DNA from 3 places in the Paracidovorax wautersii genome. Region 1 is predicted to be linked to each of the others. Evidence: predicted binding sites of a transcription regulator. Region 1 holds the regulator's gene; each other region holds the start of a gene.

The links. Region 1 encodes sigma-54, which starts transcription at its own class of promoters, with help from an activator protein. Its sites were predicted from a motif close to TGGCANGNAANCTGCTTT; they were not measured.
Region 2: a site for sigma-54 is predicted at 2,419-2,436, ahead of QE399_RS17930 (CmpA/NrtA family ABC transporter substrate-binding protein). Genes of this name have one in related genera too.
Region 3: a site for sigma-54 is predicted at 1,991-2,008, ahead of adh (aldehyde dehydrogenase). Genes of this name have one in related genera too.

The regions. Positions count from the first base shown of each region.
Region 1 is NZ_JAVIZX010000001.1:933,272-938,081, forward strand. It holds gene QE399_RS04285 (methyl-accepting chemotaxis protein) at 1-51, shown strand, start outside; gene QE399_RS04290 (RidA family protein) at 376-855, shown strand; gene QE399_RS04295 (TspO/MBR family protein) at 1,087-1,644, shown strand; gene QE399_RS04300 (RNA polymerase factor sigma-54) at 1,681-3,264, opposite strand; gene lptB (LPS export ABC transporter ATP-binding protein) at 3,346-4,068, opposite strand; gene lptA (lipopolysaccharide transport periplasmic protein LptA) at 4,128-4,775, opposite strand.
Region 2 is NZ_JAVIZX010000001.1:3,990,333-3,995,142, forward strand. It holds gene QE399_RS17920 (branched-chain amino acid ABC transporter substrate-binding protein) at 1-1,130, opposite strand, end outside; gene QE399_RS17925 (ANTAR domain-containing response regulator) at 1,575-2,201, shown strand; gene QE399_RS17930 (CmpA/NrtA family ABC transporter substrate-binding protein) at 2,609-3,853, shown strand; gene ntrB (nitrate ABC transporter permease) at 3,917-4,810, shown strand, end outside.
Region 3 is NZ_JAVIZX010000001.1:3,496,879-3,501,688, reverse strand. It holds gene QE399_RS15780 (YebC/PmpR family DNA-binding transcriptional regulator) at 780-1,499, opposite strand; gene adh (aldehyde dehydrogenase) at 2,075-3,595, shown strand; gene adhP (alcohol dehydrogenase AdhP) at 3,716-4,747, shown strand; gene QE399_RS15765 (DUF779 domain-containing protein) at 4,783-4,810, shown strand, end outside.

The DNA.
Region 1 (4,810 bases):
GTGCGGCCGGCACAGGGCGCCACCGGCAGCGAACTGCGCGCCCTGCGCTGAAACCGCGGCATCGCCACGACCGGGCGGCGGCAGGCGGCGGGTGCCGCGGCTGCAAGCCCAGCGCCACCGGAGCGGCCGGTGCGATCCGGGGCTGGTGCACACAGGCCGGCCTGCGAGCCGCGGTGGTGCTCTTGTCCGCGCCGCGGCGCCGGTGCTGCCCACGCCGGTGGATTAGAATGAAAACAGGCCTTAGCCCTTACACAGCAAGCGCATATTGCTATTATTAATATAGCACTTTTCAAAAAATCACTCCCGCCGATGCCACGCCGTGTACAGCGCCCCCACACGGCCGCACTTCCCCCACGCTCCCGTACGCTCAATTCCATGGACAAAGACCAACGCTTCACCCAGGCCGCCGCTGAACTCGGCTATTCCTTCGATGGCGAGATCAAGATCGGCGGCCACTACGTGCCGCTGGTGCGCGACGGGAACACCGTGTACCTGAGCGGGCAGATCCCCCGCGTGGGCGATGTGGTGGTGGTGCAGGGGCGCGCGGGCGACACTGTCTCCCTGCCGCAGGCCCAGCACGCCGCGCGGGTCTGCGTGATGCGCGCGCTGGCGCTGCTGCAGCGGAGCCTGGGCAGCCTGGAGCAGGTACGCACGTTGCTGCGCATCACCGTGTATGTGCAGTGCACGGCCGACTTTACGCAGCAAAGCGAGGTGGCCGACGGCGCATCGGACCTGCTGTTTTCCATCCTGGGCGAGGCCGGCGCGCACACCCGCACCTCGGTGGGCGTGCAGCAGTTGCCCAAGAACGCGACGGTGGAAGTCGATCTGGTCGCCTCCGTGCACGGCCCGGCCTGAGCGCACACTGTGGCTGCCGCCAAGCAGGGCAGGCAGCCGGCCAGCGCCGCACGATCCGAACCCGATCTTCGGACGGGCGTGGGGCCAGTGCTACGTCGGCCATTCCAGCGCATTCGGAAGGCGCCAACGCCCGCCGCGCCGAAGCGCTGCCGTGCAGATCGCGGCGCCGTCCGACACGCGCGGCCCCCTGGCCGGCGCCCCGGCCCGCGCCGGGCGAGAGAAGATCTGCGCATGACCTCGCACACCGCCTCCCCCTCCTGCGCCCGTCCGGCGTCTCCCGGCTCCGCTTTGCCGCCTGCGCAGCCCCGCGGGCGGCAATGGCTGGCACTGGCCGGCTGGCTGGCGCTGGCCTTCGCCACCGCAGCCATCGGCAGCGTGGCCTCGGTGCAGGCACCGCAGTTCTATGGCCAGCTCGTGCAGCCGGAATGGGCGCCCCCGCCCTCCGTCTTCGGCCCGGTGTGGACGGTGCTGTTCGCCCTGATGGGCATCGCCGCCTGGCTGGTCTGGCGCACGCCGCAAGGCGCCGCACGGCGGCAGGCGCTGGCGCTCTTCTGCGGGCAGTTGGTACTCAATGCGCTGTGGAGCTGGCTGTTCTTCCAATGGCAGCTGGGCGCCTGGGCGCTGGCCGACATTGCCGCGCTGTGGCTGGGGGTGGCCGCCACGCTGGCGGCCTTCTGGCGCCTGCGGCCGCTGGCCGGCGCACTGCTGGTGCCCTATCTGGCCTGGATCAGCTTTGCCGCCGCCCTGAACTTCACGCTGTGGCGTCTGAACCCGCAGGTACTGGGCTGACCTGGGAAGTGCCACGCGCGCCGACGGCGCGCAGGCTCAGAGCGCCTTGCGCAGGTTGGCCGGCGCGATCTTGAGCGCCTCGCGGTACTTGGCCACGGTGCGGCGGGCGCACTCGATGCCCTGCTCTTTCAGCATCTCCGCGATCTGGCTGTCCGACAGCGGTTTGTTCGGGTTCTCGGCCGAGACGAACTGCTTGATGAGCGCCCGCACCGCCGTGCTGGAGGCATTGCCGCCCGTCTCCGTGCCCAGCCCCGAGCCGAAGAAGTACTTCAGCTCATAGGTGCCCTGCGGCGTGGCCATGTACTTGGCCGTGGTCACGCGGCTGATGGTGGATTCGTGCAGGCCCAGTTCGTCGGCGATGTCGCGCAGCACCAGCGGGCGCATGGCCAGTTCGCCATGGACGAAGAAATTCTTCTGCCGGTCCACGATGGCGCGCGACACACGCAGGATGGTGTCGAAGCGCTGCTGGATGTTCTTGATGAACCAGCGCGCCTCCTGCAGCCGCTGCTGCAGCGCCTGGTGGCCCTCGCCACCGCGGTTGCCGCGCAGCGCGCCGGCGTAGATGTCGTGCACGCGCAGGCGCGGCATCACATCCGGGTTGAGCTGCACGCTGAAGTTCTGCTGCGCGCCGCGCCCCGTCTTCTTGACGATCACGTCGGGCACGATGATGTTGCGCTCCACGTCCGTGAAGCGCCGGCCGGGCCGCGGCTCCAGCCGCGCGATGAGGGCCATGGCGCTGCGTGTGCGCTCCTCGCCGGCGCCGCAGGCCTGCGTCAGCCGCCGCACGTCGCGGCGGGCGAGCATGTCCAGCGGCTGGCGGCAGATGGCCAGGGCCGCCTGCAGCACCTCGGGGTCGCCTTCCTCGTCGTGCTGCAGCGCCTTGAGCTGCAACGTCAGGCACTCGGCCAGGCCGCGGGCGCCCACGCCCGTCGGCTCCAGGCTCTGCAGCAGGCGCAGGGCCACGGTGAAGCGGTGCACCAGCTCCTCGACCTGCTCGGGATCTTCCTCGCCGGCCAGGCTCACGGCCAGGGACTCCAGCGGCTCGTCCAGGTAGCCGTCGTCGTTGAGCGATTCGATCAAAAAGCGCAGCGCCGCCGTGTCCACCTCGGACAGCCGCAGGGACAGGGCCTGACGGTGCAGGAATTCGGTGAGCGACAGGTGGCTGCGCGCCAGCTCGGTGGCATCGGCCTCATCGCCCTCGTCGCCGCCGTTGCGGTTGCGCGCGGGGGCGTCGCCGCCCCACTCGCTGTCGTCGGGCGCCATGTCCACCGTGCCATCGCCTTCCCAGTCGGGCGTGTCGGTCGCAGCGTCGGCGGTGGCCGGGGTATCGGTATCGGATGAGGCTTCTGCAGCCGTGGTGCTTGCGCTGGATGTTCCTGAATACAGAGCATCTTCAGCGTGTCGGTCGTCTTCCTGTACGGGTGCATCGGCCTGCGCCAGGCCGAAGTCCTCGCGCGGCGCCTCTTCGGCCGTGCGCTCCAGGAACGGGTTGTCGTCGAGCATCTGCTCGACCTCCTGCGACAGCTCCAGCGTCGACAGCTGCAGCAGGCGGATGGATTGCTGCAGTTGCGGCGTGAGCGCCAGGTGTTGCGAGACGCGGAGGGAAAGGCCCTGCTTCATCGCATCAACCGGCGCACGCCGCGGCCGGGCCCATGGGGCGCCGCGTCCGGCACGAAGGGACGGATGGCAGGCAGCCCATGCTCACATCCGGAAGTGTTCGCCCAGGTAGACGCGGCGTACCTCGGGGTTGTCGACGATCTCGGCAGGCGTGCCCTGGGCCAGCACGCGGCCATCGCTGATGATGAAGGCGTGGTCGCAGATGCCCAGCGTCTCGCGCACGTTGTGGTCGGTGATGAGCACGCCGATGCCGCGCTCCTTCAGGAAGCCGATGATGCGCTGGATCTCGATCACGGCGATCGGATCGATGCCGGCGAAGGGCTCGTCGAGCAGGATGAAGCGCGGCTGCGTGGCCAGCGCACGGGCGATTTCCACGCGCCGCCGTTCACCGCCCGACAGGGCCAGCGCGGGCGACTGGCGCAGATGCTCCACGCGCAGCTCCTGCAGCAGGGCCGTCAGGCGCTCCTCGATCACGGCGCGCGTGAGCGGCTTGCCGTGCTCGTCCTTCTGCAGCTCCAGCACGGCGCGCACGTTCTCTTCCACATTGAGCTTGCGGAAGATGGAGGCCTCCTGCGGCAGGTACGACAGGCCCAGGCGCGAACGGCGGTGGATGGGCATGTCGGCCACCGACTGGCCGTCGATGCGGATGTCGCCGCCATCGCAGCGCACCAGTCCCACGATCATGTAGAACGACGTGGTCTTGCCGGCGCCGTTCGGGCCGAGCAGGCCCACGACCTCGCCCTTCTGAACCAGCATGGACACGTCCTTGACGACCTTGCGGCTGCCGTAGGACTTCTCGAGGTGCATCACCTCCAGGCGGCTTTCGCCCGTCGCCCTGGAGGCGGAGGGTGTGGAATTCGAATCGCTCACTTCGCGCCGTCGTTCAGTTGGGGGCTGGACCGCAGGGCCGGTGCCGGGGTGGCGGGCGCGTTGGCCGGCGCGGCACCCGACGCGGGCTCCTTGGGCGCCAGCACGGCACGCACGCGGCCGCCCGGCGTACCCGATGCCGTGCCGGCGGGCGCCGTGCGCTGGCCATCCACGGTGAACACATCGGTGACGTTGTTGTAGACGATGGTGGCCCCCTGCAGCTCGTCGGTCAGGGTGGCCTCGCGGTAGCGGCGCAGCTCGGCGCGGCGGATGAACTTCACGATGTCGGCCTTGCCGTCGTACTCGATCACCTCGCCCTCGCCCTCGACGTATTCGTCGGGCGCTCCGGGCAGCGTGTCGCGCTTTTGGCGGAAGAAGGCGCGCTGGCCGGCCTCCGCGGTGACCACGCCGTACTGGAAGCCGTCCGGATCCTGACGGACATCAAGCCGCGCGCCGCGCAGCACGATGGTTCCCTTGGTCATGACCACGCGGCCGGTGAAGACGCTGGTCTGCTTGAGCTCATCGTGGCGCAGCGCGTCGGCCTCGATGTTCATGGGCTTGTTGCGGTCGGCCTTCTCGGCGCGTACGCCCCATGAGGCACAGGCCAGCGCACAAAGCAGGAGGAGCGGGAGCAGTTGTTTTCTCATAGGGCACGAATCTTGCGGTCATTGTACTGACGCTG
Region 2 (4,810 bases), 3.1 Mb from region 1:
CAGTTGCCGCCGCGCAGCCCGTACACGCCCACCGCTCCGTAGCGCTGCTCCCCCTTGTCGTCCCAGGTCATGGAACCGGTCACCGGCGCGTAGCCGTTGAGCTGGTGCAGCGCGGCGGTGATGTCGCCGGGCTGGGCCGAGCCGGCGCGCTTGATGGCGGCAGACAGCACGTACATCGCGTCGTAGCTGTAATGGCCGCCATAGGCTGGCGGCTTCTTGAAGGCGGCCAGGTACTTCTCCAGAAACTGCCGGCCGGTGACGAACTCGCGCGCCTCCAGCACGGGCGAGGTGGCATAGATGGCATCCACCATGCCCTGGCCCTTGGCCATGTCCGTGGTCTTGATGGTGTCGCCCCCCAGGATCGACACGCGCGTGTGGCCGACCTTGCGCAACGCTTCCATCAGGGCCACCACCTGGAAGTCGTTCAGCGTGGTGACGATCACCCCGACCTGCGCGGCCTGCAACGCGGCGGCCAGGGCGTCGAACTGGGTGGTGCGGTCGTCGAACGACTGGCGCACCTGCACGGTCTTCTTTTCAGCCGCCAACTGCTGGGCGGCGCCGTCCGCCAGGCCCTTGCCGTAAGGCGTGCCGTCGTCCAGCACGGCATAGCGGTCAGTGGCCAGCTGCGTGGCGGCGAACGAGCCCATGGCCTTCGCCTGCAGCGTGTCGTTGGCCACCAGCCGGAACGTGGTGGGCAAACCCAGCTCCGTGAAGCGCGGGTTGGTCGAGATGGCCAGCTGGGCGACCTGCGCTGCACCGTAGATGGGCGCCGCCTCGATGCTGACGCCCGAGTTGAGGTGGCCGATGACCGCGATCACGCCGGCATCAACCAACTGCTGCGCTGCGGCCTTGCCCGAGGCTGCATCCGCACGGTCGTCCTGCGCCACCACTTCCAGCTTGACGCGCTTGCCGTCCACCACGAAGCCGGCCTGGTTCAGCTCGTCCACGGCCAGGGTGACGCCGTTGAGCAGGTCCTGCCCCAGCGCCGCGAGGTTGCCGGACAGCGGCTGGGCCACGCCGATCTTGAGGGTGTCGGGCACCTTGCTGCAGCCCGCCATGAGCCAGGCCGCCGCCAGTGCGGCGAGGGCCCCGCGGCCAAGGTTCCGATACCGATCCAAGCGCTTTGACATCTTCGACACTCCGTCTTGTAGAAATGAGAGGCTCCCGGTCCGCCGGGACCCGCAGCGACGGATCGCGGCGGGCACGCTGCCGAAGGGCACGGCGATGGGTATGGAAGCTCCCGATCCGATAGCAAGAATCAGCCCAGGAGCCTTTAGAACATGTTGACGATCTCCCAGGGGTTGCGCAGCGGTGCGGGCGGGATGGGATGCAAGGCGCGGTGCGCAGTGGATAGCTCGGCTATCCACCAGCGCCGCAACGCTGCAGACCGCCCGCCCACACCGCTGCCCTTCGGGTTGAAGCGAAATCGGGCGATTGAACGCCCCGGCTGCTTGCATGGGCACGAGCCCATGCGGCGCACCCGCAGCCTCCACTCATCCCGATTGCGCTCCAACGCGACCCCTACGAGATCGTCAACACGTTCTTAGGCGTATTTCTTGCTTCCACAGGCTCCCATGACCGAACCCCTGCGCATCGTGGTGGTGGCCCCCGACCTGGCCTTCACCGACCCGGACGACGAGCACGCCCTGCTTCAGGCAGAGCGTTCGCGGGCCCTGCGGATCGGCCTGCTGGAGAACCACTTCAACCTGGTCGCGACGCTGCCGGGCGATGTCTTTCTGGGCGAGCGGCTGGCGCAGCTGCAGCCGGACCTGGTCATCGTCGACGCCGAGAGCGAGGCGCGCGACGCGCTGGAGCACGTGGTGCTGGCCACCCGCGACGCGCGCCGGCCCATCGTGATGTTCACGAACGACGAGGACACCTCCCACGTGCGCGACGCCGTGGCCGCGGGCGTGACGGCGTACATCGTCGCGGGCCTGGCGCCGCAGCGCATCCGGCCGATCCTGGAAGTGGCAATGGCGCGCTTCCAGCACGAGCAGTCGCTGCGCGCCGAACTGGCCGACGCGCGCTCCGAGCTCAAGGACCGCAAGACCATCGACCGCGCCAAGGGCCTGCTGATGCAGCGCCAGGGCCTGACCGAACAGGCGGCCTATGAAAAACTGCGCAAGACAGCCATGGACAAGGGCCTGAAGCTGGTGGACGTGGCGCAGCGCATGCTGGACGTGGCCGACCTGCTGGGCTGAGCCTGCGCATCGACCGCGCTGCACCATGGTGCGGCGCACCATGTCCGCGCCACCGCTCTGGCAGGCGCACAACGCGGGTGCGCCGGCCCGCAAGTGCCAGGCACCCGCCGTGCGCGCGGCGCCCGCCGGCTGGATAGCGATTCAAACAGCCCGCGACACCCGAATCACAAGCGCCTGCAGCTATTATTTCAATAGTAGTTAGCAGCCCAGCACAAGCTGGCACACCGCTTGCATCAGGGCTGGCAGACCCTCAGGGGTCAGCGGTGTGCCCTCTTCAACGACGAAGCGGGCCATCCCCCAGGACAAAGGCGTCCCCACCCGTGCCAGGCAGCAGTCCGCTGTTGCCAGCCCGGCGTGAGGACGCCTTTTTTGTTTGTCGTTTCCCTCTCCTGTTTCGAGGACGCCCCATGACCGATCTGTTGAAAACCAGCCTCAACCGCCGCACCGTGCTCCAGGCCGCCGGCGTCGGTGCCGTCGGCATCAGCCCGGCACTGCGCGCTCTGGTCCATGCCCAGGGGTCCGACGCGCCCGAGAAGAAGGAAGTCAAGATCGGCTTCATTCCGCTGACCGACTGCGCCAGCGTGGTGATGGCGTCTGTACTGGGCATCGACCAGAAGTACGGCGTGAAGATCATTCCCAGCAAGGAAGCGAGCTGGGCCGGCGTGCGCGACAAACTGGTCAACGGCGAGCTGGACTTCGCCCACGTGCTCTACGGCCTGGTGTACGGCGTGCACCTGGGCGTGGGCGGCCCCAAGAAGGACATGGCCGTGCTGATGAACCTGAACCAGAACGGCCAGGCCATCTCGCTGAGCAAGAAGCTGGCGGACAAGGGTGCGATCAACGGCCCCACGCTCGCCAAGCTGATGGCCACCGAGAAGCGGGAATACACCTTCGCCCAGACCTTCCCCACCGGCACGCACGCCATGTGGCTCTATTACTGGCTGGCCGCCAACGGGATCGATCCGATGAAGGACGCCAAGGTCATCACCGTGCCGCCACCGCAGATGGTGGCCAACATGCGCGTGGGCAACATGGACGGCTTCTGCGTGGGCGAGCCCTGGAACCACCGCGCCATCATGGACGGCATCGGCATCACGGCCACCACCACGCAGGCGATCTGGAAGGACCACCCCGAGAAGGTGCTGGGCACCACGTCGGAGTTCGTGCAGAAATACCCCAACACGGCCCGCGCCGTGACCGCCGCCATCCTGGAAGCCGGCCGCTGGATCGACGAAGGCCTGGCCAACAAGAGCAAGATGGCCGAAACCATCGCCGGCAAGGCCTACGTGAACACCAGCGTGGACGCGATCAACCAGCGCATCCTGGGCCGCTACCAAGACGGCCTGGGCAAGACCTGGGACGACCCCGACCACATGAAGTTCTACAACGGCGGCGCGGCCAACTTCCCGTACCTGTCCGACGGCATGTGGTTCCTGACCCAGCACAAGCGCTGGGGCCTGCTCAAGGACCACCCCGACTACTTGGGCGTGGCCAAGTCCATCAACCGCATCGACCTGTACAAGCAGGCCGCCACCGCCGCCAAGGTGCCGTTGCCGTCCAGCGAAATGCGCACCGCCAAGCTGGTGGACGGCGTGGTGTGGGACGGCAAGGAGCCGAAGAAGTACGCCGACGGCTTCAAGGTGAAGGCCTGACGGCCCCTGCCGACGCCGCCCCGCGCCCCCACCGCCCTCTTGCCAACGCACCCGGAGCCCACCATGGTCAGTGCCGTCTTCCATTCGCCCCGCGACCCCGCGCCTGCGGCCGCAGCCCCCGCTGCAACTGCCGCATCGCCCGCTATCGCAAACATAGCTGCCAGCGCTTACCCAGTAAGCTCCAAAGGCCAAAATGACTCTCAGTTTGCGGTCGCCCCGTCCAAGCCGCCGCGCGACTGGGCCGCGCTCTCGCGCAGCTTCTGGCTGGCCGTGCTGCCGCCGCTGTGCGGCCTGGGCCTGCTGATCGGCGTGTGGGCCATCGTCTCGGCCACCACCGGCCAGAGCATTCCCGGCCCGGTCGAGACCTGGGCACAGGCCGTGGAGATCTTCAGCAACCCGTTCTACCGCAACGGCCCCAACGACCAGGGCGTGGGCTGGAACGTGCTCATGAGCCTGGAGCGCGTGGCCGTGGGCTTCGGGCTGGCGGCGGTGGTGGGCATTCCGGCGGGCTTCGTGATCGGCCGGTTCGCCTTCCTGTCGCGCATGTTCAACCCGCTCATCAGCCTGCTGCGCCCCGTGTCGCCGCTGGCCTGGCTGCCCATCGGCCTGCTGGTGTTCAAGGGCGCCAACCCGGCCGCCATCTGGACCATCTTCATCTGCTCGATCTGGCCCATGGTCATCAACACCGCCGTAGGCGTGCAGCGCGTGCCGCAGGACTACATGAACGTGGCCCGCGTGCTCAACCTCTCCGAATGGAAGATCGCCACCACCATCCTGTTCCCCGCCGTGCTGCCCTACATGCTGACCGGCGTGCGCCTGGCCGTGGGCACGGCATGGCTGGTGATCGTGGCGGCCGAGATGCTGACCGGCGGCGTGGGCATCGGCTTCTGGGTGTGGGACGAGTGGAACAACCTCAACGTCAAGAACATCCTGATCGCGATCTTCGTCATCGGCATC
Region 3 (4,810 bases), 2.6 Mb from region 1:
GTTCCTGCTGGGGCTTGCGCGATACAACCGCACTGCTCTCGCCGGCCTTGTTTCGCGTGGGCATTAGTGGATATCTATCGGATTAATCAGAACGTTATCTTATGGATATCGGATGGGCACAGCAAGCCACAGTGGCCGCGAGGGAGGGCCCAACCGGTATGCATTCGAGGTTACAGGCTCCACGGGCCACGTCATTCCGTCAGGCAGCATGCGCCGAATTCGCGGCCAAAGGGCCGCCATCCGCAAGCCACGGCCGCAGAATGGCCGCGGCGCTCCGCAGGCGTACCACCCGCCCGCTACCGCATGCTCGGCCATCAGGGCGGTCCGAGTCACGAAGGTTGATCTTGAAGAGAAGGTCGGTGTGCAATCCCCTTGCCCGGCCTGGGCAGGACGAAGGCGGGGCCGAGCGCGCCCGTCCGTGCCCGAAGCAGCGGTGTAGCCAACACTGCACCTTGCACATCAGCACCTGCCCGGGAACGCGGGGGCGATTGGGATACCGCGACCGGGACGTTGAAGTGGACGCCCCTGAACGCACGGCGCTGGTCTAGGCACCCTAGGGAGGATCGTCTGCTCACGACCTCTCGTCCGCCGCCAGCGGGGGCGACTACGCTCTGCACCGCTGGACGCGGGTTCCGATGCCATCGCGGCCGCAACCCGCCGCCCTCCCGGTGGCGGCCAACTGGTCGCTCATGGCATCCCCATTCGAAAGCGTCGCGGCTTGCGACTGACGGGAACAGAGGCGGCGGCGCCACCGCGCGCCGGGGCGCCAGACCGCAGCGTCAGCCCTTGAGGCCGACGAACATCTCCTGGACGTCGTCGTGCGCGTCGATCGCTGCCAGGAAGCTCTCCACTTCTTCCAGCGCCTCGGGGCTGAGGTTGGCCGGATCCACCGGATTCTTGGGCTGGTAGCCCAGCTTGGCCGACAGCACGGTGAACCCTTGCGCAGGCAGCGCGCGGCTGACCAGGTCGAGATCGGCAGGGTCGGTCACGAACAGCGTCGCGCCCCCTTCCTCGCCCGGGCCGAAGTCCTGCGCGCCTGCCTCGATGGCGGCCACCTCGGCATCTGCACCGGCATGGCCAGGCGTGGGTTCCGCCTCGATCAGCCCCACGTGGTTGAAGTCCCACGACACCGAGCCGGACGTGCCCAGCTGGCCCTTGCGGAACAGCACGCGCATCTCCGGCGCCGTGCGGTTGACGTTGTCGGTCAGGCATTCGACCATCACCGGCACCTGGTGGGGCCCGAAGCCTTCATAGATCACGCGCTGGTAGTCCACGGCATCGGTGCCGGTGCCCGAGCCCTTCTTGATGGCACGGTCCAGCGTGTCCTTGGGCATGGACGCCTTGCGTGCCTGCTCCACGGCCAGCCGCAGGCGGGAGTTGCCAGCCGGGTCGGCGCCGCCGCGCGCGGCCACGATGATTTCCTTGACCAGCTTGCCAAACAGCTTGCCCTTGGCGTCGGCCACCTGGGCCTTGCCTTTTGCTTTCCATTGCGCACCCATGGCGCCTCCTGCGAATGAGGGGATAGGCCGCGGGCACGCCTTGGGCGTACCGCACCGCGGTTGCAAGCCAAAATGGCCGCAAGCGCATATTCTACGGCGGCATATCGCTACACAATCAATAGCATGACGACTGGCCGGCAAAGGCAGCCAGAGCAGCCGTGACGGCGCAGGCCCCGCCGCGAAGCCGCCCTGATGACTGCGCCGTCCCCATCGAGGCCGGGCTGTGCACGGTGCTCCACCACCCTGCCGTGGATCCGCACCTCTTCTGTCCTGGCGCGGCCCGCTCCCCAGGCGGCATCTTCCGGTCGTTGACCCGCGCACACCTGCTCCATTGTTCCGAAACGGAACAGTGAAGCGTCACGCAATGGAACACGCGGCACACCCTGAAGCAGCGCAGGGCCAGGCGACCAAGGCACGACCGTGCCCCCCGAGCCCCGCCAAGCCGAGGCGGCAGCCACCAGCCGGTCGGCACGAATGCCTCTGCCTGGCTCTGGCACGCGACTTGCCCTTCAGAGGATGCACGGCGCCGCAGCGCGACGAGCGACCTCTTCCCATTCCAACCAGGAGACAGCACCATGAACATGGCAGAAATCGCCAGCCTCGGCATCGCCAACCCCTACAAGAAGCAGTACGGCAACTACATCGGCGGCCAATGGGTGCCGCCGGTCGACGGGCAGTACTTTGAGAACAGTTCCCCGATCAACGGCCAGGTATTCGCCGAGATCCCACGCTCCAACGACAAGGACGTGACGGCCGCGCTGGACGCCGCGCACAAAGCCAAGGGCGCCTGGGGCAAGACGTCGACCACCGACCGGGCCAACATCCTGCTCAAGATCGCCGACCGCATGGAGGCCAACCTGCTCACCCTGGCCGTGGCGGAAACCATCGACAACGGCAAGCCGCTGCGCGAGACACTGGCGGCCGACATTCCTCTGGCCATAGACCACTTCCGGTACTTTGCCGGCGCCGTACGGGCGCAGGAAGGCGGCATCAGCGAGATCGACCACAACACCGTCGCGTACCACTTCCACGAGCCGCTGGGTGTGGTGGGCCAGATCATTCCCTGGAACTTCCCGATCCTGATGGCGGTATGGAAGCTCGCGCCGGCCCTGGCGGCCGGCAATTGCGTGGTGCTCAAGCCCGCGGAACAGACGCCCGCCTCCATCCTGGTGCTGCTGGAGATGATCGGCGACCTGCTGCCCGCAGGCGTGCTCAACGTGGTCAACGGCTTCGGGCTGGAGGCCGGCAAGCCGCTGGCATCCAGCAACCGCATCGCCAAGATCGCCTTCACCGGCGAGACCACCACCGGCCGGCTGATCATGCAGTACGCCAGCCAGAACCTCATTCCCGTCACCCTGGAGCTGGGCGGCAAGAGCCCCAACATCTTCTTCGAGGACGTGATGAGCGCCGACGACGCCTTCTTCGACAAGGCGCTCGAAGGCTTCACCATGTTCGCGCTCAACCAGGGCGAGGTCTGCACCTGCCCCAGCCGCGCGCTCATCCAGGAGTCGATCTACGAGCAGTTCATGGAACGGGCGCTCAAGCGCGTGGCCGCCATCCAGACCGGACACCCTCTGGACAAGGGGACGATGGTGGGCGCGCAGGCCTCTCAGGAACAGCTCGAGAAGATCCTCTCGTACCTCGACCTGGGCAAGCAGGAGGGCGCCGAGTGCCTGATCGGCGGCGAACGCAACCAGCTGGCCGGGGACCTGGCCGGCGGCTATTACGTCAAGCCGACGGTATTCAAGGGCCACAACAAGATGCGGATCTTCCAGGAGGAAATCTTCGGCCCCGTCGTGTCCGTGACGACGTTCAAGACCGAAGAGGAAGCACTGGAAATCGCCAACGACACGCTGTACGGCCTGGGCGCCGGTGTGTGGAGCCGCGACGGCGCACGGGCCTTCCGCATGGGCCGCGGTATCCAGGCCGGCCGTGTGTGGACCAACTGCTACCACGCCTACCCCGCCCATGCGGCCTTCGGCGGCTACAAGCAGTCCGGCATCGGCCGTGAGAACCACAAGATGATGCTCGACCACTACCAGCAGACCAAGAACCTGCTGGTGAGCTACAGCCCGGACAAGCTGGGCTTCTTCTGAGCGGCCGATCGGCACCCGGTTGATCTGCATTAACCGGCGCAGCGCGGGGCGTACCTATTCTGGAAGCGTTCGCCCCGCCCTCTCTCTTCATCCGTTCGCAACCGCAAGGAGTCCGTGCCCATGTCCGCAAAAACCATGAAAGCCGCTGTCGTCCGTGAATTCGGCAAACCGCTGACCATCGAGGAAGTGCCCGTTCCCGTGCCTGCAGACGACCAGATCCTCGTGAAGATCGAAGCGTCCGGCGTCTGCCACACCGACCTGCATGCCGCCGAGGGCGACTGGCCGGTCAAGCCCAACCCGCCGTTCATTCCTGGTCATGAAGGGGTTGGCTTCGTGGCGGCCATCGGCAAGAACGTCAAGCACATCAAGGAAGGCGACCGGGTCGGCGTACCCTGGCTGCATTCGGCCTGTGGTTGCTGCACCCACTGCCTGGGCGGCTGGGAGACGCTGTGCGAATCGCAGAGCAACACCGGCTATTCCGTGAACGGCGGATTTGCCGACTACGCCCTGGCGGACCCCAACTTCGTCGGCCACCTGCCCAAGGACATCAGCTTCGTGGACATCGCACCCGTGCTGTGCGCGGGCGTCACGGTCTACAAGGGCCTGAAGGTGACGGACACTCGGCCCGGTGACTGGGTGGTCATCTCGGGCATCGGCGGCCTCGGCCACATGGCCGTGCAATACGCCAAGGCCATGGGTCTGAACGTTGCGGCCGTGGACGTCGAGGACGACAAGCTGGAACTGGCCAAGAAACTCGGCGCGAGCGTCACGGTCAACGCCAAGACCACCGATCCGGCCGCCTACCTGCAAAAGGAGATCGGCGGTGCGCATGGTGCCCTGGTTACGGCCGTCTCGCCCAAGGCCTTCGAACAGGCGCTGGGGATGGTGCGTCGCGGCGGCACGGTGTCGCTCAACGGCCTGCCGCCCGGCAACTTCCCGCTGCCCATCTTCGACATGGTGCTGCGCGGCGTGACGGTCCGTGGCTCCATCGTGGGTACGCGCCTGGACCTGCAGGAGTCGCTGGACTTCGCCGCCCGCGGCCAGGTGAAAGCGACGGTGGCCACCGAGAAGCTGGAAAATATCAACGACGTGTTCGCGCGCATGCACAAAGGCCAGATCCAGGGCCGCATCGTGCTGGACATGGCCGCCTGAAACGCGGGGCGGCGGCCTCTGCAGGAGACTGACCCATGGAAACCACGGCATTCCCTAGCAGTG